2 regions of the Pseudomonas xanthosomatis genome follow, and region 1 is predicted to be linked to the other one. Evidence: predicted binding sites of a transcription regulator. Region 1 holds the regulator's gene; the other holds the start of a gene.

What was found. The regulator sigma-54, encoded in region 1, starts transcription at its own class of promoters, with help from an activator protein. The targets are predictions, from matches to a motif close to ANTGGCATNNANNTTGCTNT.
Region 2: glnA (type I glutamate--ammonia ligase) is a predicted target of sigma-54. The motif match lies at 2,161-2,180, and genes of this name have one in related genera.

What each region holds. Positions count from the first base shown of each region.
Region 1 is NZ_CP077075.1:5,540,724-5,544,134, reverse strand. Features, by position in the region: gene rapZ (RNase adapter RapZ) at 1-515, opposite strand, end outside; gene ptsN (PTS IIA-like nitrogen regulatory protein PtsN) at 518-982, opposite strand; gene hpf (ribosome hibernation-promoting factor, HPF/YfiA family) at 994-1,302, opposite strand; gene KSS93_RS24480 (RNA polymerase factor sigma-54) at 1,381-2,877, opposite strand; gene lptB (LPS export ABC transporter ATP-binding protein) at 3,051-3,411, opposite strand, start outside.
Region 2 is NZ_CP077075.1:877,110-880,520, reverse strand. Features, by position in the region: gene typA (translational GTPase TypA) at 1-202, opposite strand, end outside; gene thiI (tRNA uracil 4-sulfurtransferase ThiI) at 331-1,785, opposite strand; gene glnA (type I glutamate--ammonia ligase) at 2,278-3,411, shown strand, end outside.

The DNA of each region.
Region 1 (3,411 bases):
AACGACTCGACCAGAAACGCCGTGCCGGGTTCGGGCTGGTTCAGCAGGCGCAGCTTGATCGAGTCGCGCAGTTGGTAGAGGTTGAGGCTTGTGGTGTCGATCTTGAGGTCGGCAAGGTCGGCGATGGGGCCCAGCAGCTCGCTTTCGACGCGGATGGCCTCGGCCAGCGAGCGGCTCTGGTTGGTCAGCGGGTGGCGGCGGCGGGTTTCGGAAAAGCGCTTGAGCAGGGTGTCTTCGTCAGCGTCCAGGTACAGCACGTCACACTGGATATGCCGGGCGCGTGCTTCTTCCAGCAGTTCGGGGAAGCGTGACAGGTGGCTGGGCAGGTTGCGCGCATCGATCGATACCGCAACCTTGGGCTGCAGCAGCTCGGTATTGATCAGCGCGTTCTCCGCCAACTGCGGCAACAACCCGGCGGGCAGGTTGTCGATGCAGTAGAAACCGTTGTCTTCCAGCACGTCCAGGGCGGTGCTCTTGCCGGAGCCGGAGCGGCCGCTGACGATGATCAGGCGCATGGTCAGTGCTCGTTCTGTACGTCCAGGACAACCTGGAACAGGGCCTCGCTGCTGTCGGCGGCGCGCAGGCGATCGCGGACCTCCTTGCGATCGAGCATGCTGGCGATCTGGCGCAGCAGTTCAAGGTGGGCATCGGTGGCTGCTTCCGGGACCAGCAGGACGAACAGCAGGTCAACCGGGGCGCCATCGATGGCGTCGTAATCGATGGGGGCGTCCAGGTGCAGCAGCGCGCTTACCGGTGCGGTGCAGCCTTCGAGCCGGCAGTGGGGGATGGCGATGCCATTGCCAAAGCCGGTGGAGCCCAGTTTTTCGCGAGCGATGAGCTTGTCGAAGACGTCTTGCATCTCCAGCTCGGGTACTTGCTCGGCGATCAGGTTGGCGACCTTTTCCAGGGCGCGCTTTTTACTGCCACCCGGCACGTTCACGAGGGAACGGCCGGGGGTCAGGATGGTTTCAAGTCGGATCATGGATGAGGGGATCAGCGGGCGGCTGCGCCTTGCAGCAGGCTTTGCTGTTTTTCCTTGTGTTTTTTCAGTTGGCGGTCGAGCTTGTCAGCCAGGGCATCGATCGCGGCATACATGTCGGTGTGTTCGGCGTTGGCGACCACTTCGCCGCCGGGGATCTGGAGGGTTGCTTCAACCTTCTGCTGCAGCTTTTCGACTTTCATGATCACCGTTGCATTGGTGATCTTGTCGAAATGCCCTTCCACGCGGGCGAGTTTCTCGAGCACGTAATCGCGCAGTGGTTGGGTAACTTCTACATGCTGGCCACTGATGTTGACTTGCATACAGCTTCTCCTTTGTTGCCCGTGCATAAAGAGGCAGGTGTTGCACCTGCCACTGAAACGCTGTGGCACATCCCGGGGCTACATCAGTCGCTTGCGCTCGCTTGACGGGGCAATCCCCAGCGACTCGCGGTACTTGGCGACGGTGCGACGGGCTACCTGGATGCCTTGTGCCTCCAGTAAACCAGCGATCTTGCTGTCACTCAATGGCTTTTTTTGGTTTTCCGCGGCGACCAGTTTTTTGATGATCGCGCGGATCGCCGTGGACGAGCATTCGCCGCCTTCGGCTGTGCTGACGTGGCTGGAGAAAAAGTATTTCAGTTCGTAGATGCCGCGCGGTGTGTGCATGTATTTCTGCGTGGTAACCCGCGAGATGGTCGACTCGTGCATGCCCACCGCCTCGGCGATGTCGTGCAGCACCAACGGCTTCATCGCCTCGTCGCCGTGGTCGAGGAAGCCGCGCTGGTGCTCGACGATCTGCGTGGCCACCTTCATCAGCGTCTCGTTGCGGCTTTGCAGGCTCTTGATGAACCAGCGCGCCTCCTGCAACTGGTTGCGCATGAAGGTGTTGTCGGCGCTGGTGTCGGCGCGGCGCACGAAGCCTGCGTATTGCGGGTTGACCCGTAGCCGCGGGATGGCTTCCTGGTTGAGCTCCACCAGCCAGCGGTCGCTGTCCTTGCGCACGATCACATCCGGCACCACGTATTCGGGCTCGCTGGACTCGATCTGCGAGCCTGGGCGCGGGTTGAGCGTCTGCACCAGTTCGATGACCTGGCGCAGCTCGTCTTCCTTGAGCTTCATGCGCCGCATCAGCTGGCTGTAGTCACGGCTGCCGAGCAGGTCGATGTAGTCGGTGACCAGGCGCTGGGCCTCGGCCATCCACGGTGTGCTGGCCGGCAGCTGGCGCAGTTGCAGCAGCAGGCATTCGCCCAGCGAGCGGGCGCCGATACCGGCCGGTTCGAACTGCTGGATGCGGTGCAGCACCGCTTCGACTTCATCCAGCTCGATGTCGAGCTCGGGGTCGAAGCCTGCGCAGATTTCTTCGAGGGTGTCTTCGAGGTAGCCCTGGCCGTTGATGCTGTCGATCAGGGTGACAGCGATCAGGCGGTCGGTGTCGGACATCGGCGCCAGGTTCAACTGCCACAGCAAGTGGCTTTGCAGGCTTTCGCCGACCGAGGTGCGGGTGGTGAAGTCCCACTCGTCGTCATCGTTGCTGGGCAGGCTGCTGGCGCTGGTCTGGTAGATGTCTTCCCAGGCAGTGTCGACCGGCAGTTCGTTGGGGATGCGTTCGGCCCACTCGCCGTCTTCGAGTTGCTCGCTGTTGTTGCTGGCGGCTTCCTGGAAGCTGGTGTCCTGAACTTCGGCGACCGGCTTGTTCTCGGCGTTGTCCGCCATCGGGTCGCTGTTGTCGAAATCTTCGCCGTCTTCCTGACGTTCGAGCATCGGGTTCGACTCCAGCGCTTCCTGGATTTCCTGCTGGAGGTCCAGGGTGGAGAGCTGGAGCAGACGGATGGCCTGTTGCAACTGCGGGGTCATCGTCAGTTGCTGGCCCATTTTTAGGACGAGCGATGGTTTCATGGCTGGGGCTTAATACCTTGTTCGCCGGCGCGCATGCGCCATCCACTACATGTAGGGCGCTTGGGCGCCGACTTTAAGCAAGTTATATGCCTGAAAATGCAGCGTTTGCCTAGAGCACTGTAACACTTAAGCCTGCGATGGCTTGGTGCGCCAGTGCTCCGGGCAGGCCCTGATCAGAGGCGGAACTCGTGACCCAGGTAGACTTCCTTGACCAACTGGTTGGCCAGGATGGTCTCGGCATCGCCTTCGGCGATCAGCTGGCCGTCGTTGACGATGTAAGCGGTCTCGCAGATATCCAGGGTTTCGCGAACGTTGTGGTCGGTGATCAGTACGCCGATGCCCTTGTTCTTGAGGTGGTGGATGATCTGTTTGATGTCGCCCACGGAAATCGGGTCGACACCGGCAAAAGGTTCGTCCAGCAGGATGAACTTGGGTGCGGTGGCCAGGGCGCGGGCGATCTCGACACGGCGTCGTTCACCACCGGACAGGCTCATGCCGAGGTTGTCGCGGATGTGGCTGATGTGGAACTCCTGC
Region 2 (3,411 bases), 1.3 Mb from region 1:
AGCCGTTCCAGTTGATGGCGGTGTTTTTCGCCAGAATGGTAATGCCGCGCTCTTTTTCCTGGTCGTTGGAGTCCATGACGCGCTCGTCGTTGAGCTCGTTACGTTCCAGGGTGCCGGACTGGCGCAGCAGTTTGTCGACCAGGGTGGTTTTACCATGGTCAACGTGGGCGATGATGGCGATGTTACGCAGTTTTTCGATCACAACTGTATCTCGATCAGAGGATTCGGTTGCCACCTAGTGTAGGCGGCGAATATGTACGCTTTTAGGCTCAGCGGGCCCGGTGGTCGGGAGGGCGATGGCGGATGCTGCCGCCATACAGCCCTGGCGTCTTATGCCGGACGATAAACACGCACATTGGCATGTCCCTCACTGAGCAGGTGGTGTGCGTGCAAACGGCTCATCACACCTTTGTCGCAATACAGCAAGTACTGGCGCGTAGGGTCCAGGTGCTTGAACTTGCTGTTGATGGCGTAGAACGGCATGGCCTGGACTTCGATACCGTCCAGCGCCAAGGGTTGGTCTTCCTGGGCATCGGGGTGACGGATGTCGATGACGATCTGGCCAGGCAGTGCCTCGGCCACTTCCTCGATTTCGATATCCTTGCCCAACTCGTCGATCACGTGGTCGATGGAGATGAACTTGGCGCGCTCCAAGGCACGTTCCAGCACGGCCATGTCGAACTGCTTTTCTTCGTGCTCCATGCGGTGACGCTTGGCATGGGTGGTGGGGTTCACCGAAATCACGCCGCAGTATTCAGGCATGTGCTTGGCGAAGTCGGCGGTGCCGATTTCGGTTGCCTGGTCGATGATGTCCTGCTTGTGGCTGGCCAGCAGCGGGCGCAGCACCAGCTTGTCGGTGGCCGAATCGATGATCGACAGGTTCGGCAGGGTCTGGCTGGACACTTGCGAGATCGCCTCGCCGGTAACCAGGGCGTCGATCTGCAGGCGCTCGGCCATGTGCGCGGCGCCGCGCAGCATCATGCGCTTGAGGGTCACGCCCATGTAGCTGTTGTCGACCTTGTTCAGAATCTCGCCGACCACTTCTTCGAACGGCACGCTGATGAACAGCACGCGCTGGCTGCTGCCGTACTTCTTCCACAAGAAGTGCGCCACTTCCATCACGCCCAGCTCGTGGGCACGCCCGCCGAGGTTGAAGAAGCAGAAGTGGGTCATCAGGCCGCGGCGCATCATCTGGTAGGCCGCCACGGTGGAGTCGAAACCGCCGGACATCAGCACCAGGGTTTGCTCCAGGGCGCCCAGCGGGTAGCCGCCGATGCCGTTGTGCTGGTTGTGGATCACGTACAGGCGCTGGTCGCGGATTTCCATGCGCACCACGACTTCAGGCGTCTTCAGGTCGATGCCGGCGGCGCCGCACTGCTGGCGCAGCTGGCTGCCGACGTAGCGGTCGACGTCCATCGAGGTGAAGTCATGGTGGCCGCCGCGCTTGCAGCGCACCGAGAAGCGCTTGCCGGCCAGCAGGTGGCCGAAGTGCTGCTTGCACTTGGCGACGATGTCGTCAAAGTCGCCCAGCGGGTATTCCTCGACCTGCAGGAAGTGGGTAATACCCGGGGTGCAGGTGAGGCGCTCGATCATCTCGCGCTGGATCTTCTCGTCCTCGATGCGGCTGACCACCTCGAGATTGTCCCAGACACCATCGACCGCGAGCTCAGGGTCAAGGTCCTTGAGCACGTTGCGGATGTTCTTGCCGAGCTGGCGAATGAAGCGCTTGCGCACCGGTCGGCTCTTGATGGTGATCTCTGGGAAGACTTTGACGATAAGTTTCATTGGTTTAACAGCGCGCGCAGGGCCTGCCAAAAATAGGGGGCGCGAATTATAGCGGAAATTGCTCAGGTTTTGAGCAACTTTTGTACAGGAGCGTTGAGATAAATGCAGGGGTTGCGTTTTGTGCCGCCTGTTCCGGCCCTTTCGCGGGCAAGCCCGCTCCTACAGGGACCGTGCAACTTCTCTAGGCCATGCCAGACCCTGTGGGAGCGAGCTTGCCCGCGAAAGGGCCCTCAAACGAAGCACACCACTCAAGGAGTGCACCATAATGGTGCCTTAACGCCAAATAACGCATCTTTGCGGTGCGCTTTTCCTCTGCCGCCCACCGCCAAATGCCCGCAAACGCCCCCTTTTATCCCGCCCTCGCCATTTTCGGGCACTGGCATGCAATTTGCTCCCTTGTGAGGCAGGTAAGCTTGGCCGACTATCCGCGCCCGGCGACACCCTTTTTCCAGGGCAGCGTTGTGACGCACCCTAGACCATCCGGAGGACAACATGTCGAAGTCGGTTCAACTCATCAAAGATCATGACGTCAAGTGGATTGATCTGCGTTTCACGGACACCAAAGGCACTCAGCATCACGTGACCATGCCGGCGCGTGATGGCCTGGATGAAGACTTCTTCGAAGTCGGCAAGATGTTCGACGGCTCCTCCATCGCTGGCTGGAAAGGCATCGAAGCATCGGACATGATCCTGATGCCGGTCGACGAAACCGCCGTACTGGACCCGTTCACCGAAGAACCGACCCTGATCATCACCTGCGACATCGTCGACCCGTCGAGCATGCAGGGCTACGATCGCGACCCACGTGCGATCGCCAAGCGCGCCGAAGAGTATCTGAAGAGCACCGGCATCGGTGACACCGTCTTCGCAGGCCCAGAGCCTGAGTTCTTCATCTTCGACGAAGTGAAGTTCCAGTCGGACATCTCCGGCTCGATGTTCAAGATCTTCTCCGAGCAAGGCTCGTGGATGACCGGTGCTGACGTCGAAGGCGGCAACAAAGGCCACCGCCCGGGCGTCAAAGGCGGCTACTTCCCGGTTCCGCCGTTCGACCACGACCACGAAATCCGTACTGCCATGTGCAACGCACTGGAAGAAATGGGTCAGACCGTCGAAGTTCACCACCACGAAGTGGCAACTGCCGGCCAGAACGAAATCGGCGTCAAGTTCAACACCCTGGTGAAGAAGGCTGACGAAGTACAGGCCCTGAAATACGTCGTGCACAACGTTGCCGACGCCTACGGCCGCACCGCCACCTTCATGCCGAAACCGCTGTACGGAGACAACGGCTCGGGCATGCACGTGCACATGTCGATCTGGAAAGAAGGCAAGAACACCTTCTCCGGCGAAGGCTATGCCGGCCTGTCCGACACCGCCCTGTACTTCATCGGCGGCATCATCAAGCACGGTAAGGCCCTGAACGGCTTCACCAACCCGTCGACCAACTCGTACAAGCGTCTGGTCCCAGGCTTCGAAGCCCCGGTCATGCTGGCCTACTCGGCCCGCAACCGTTCCGCCTCGATCCGCATTCCTTACGTCGGCAGCCCGAAAGCCCGCCGTATCGAAGCGCGCTTCCCGGACCCATCGGCCAACCCGTACCTGGCCTTCGCGGCCCTGCTGATGGCTGGC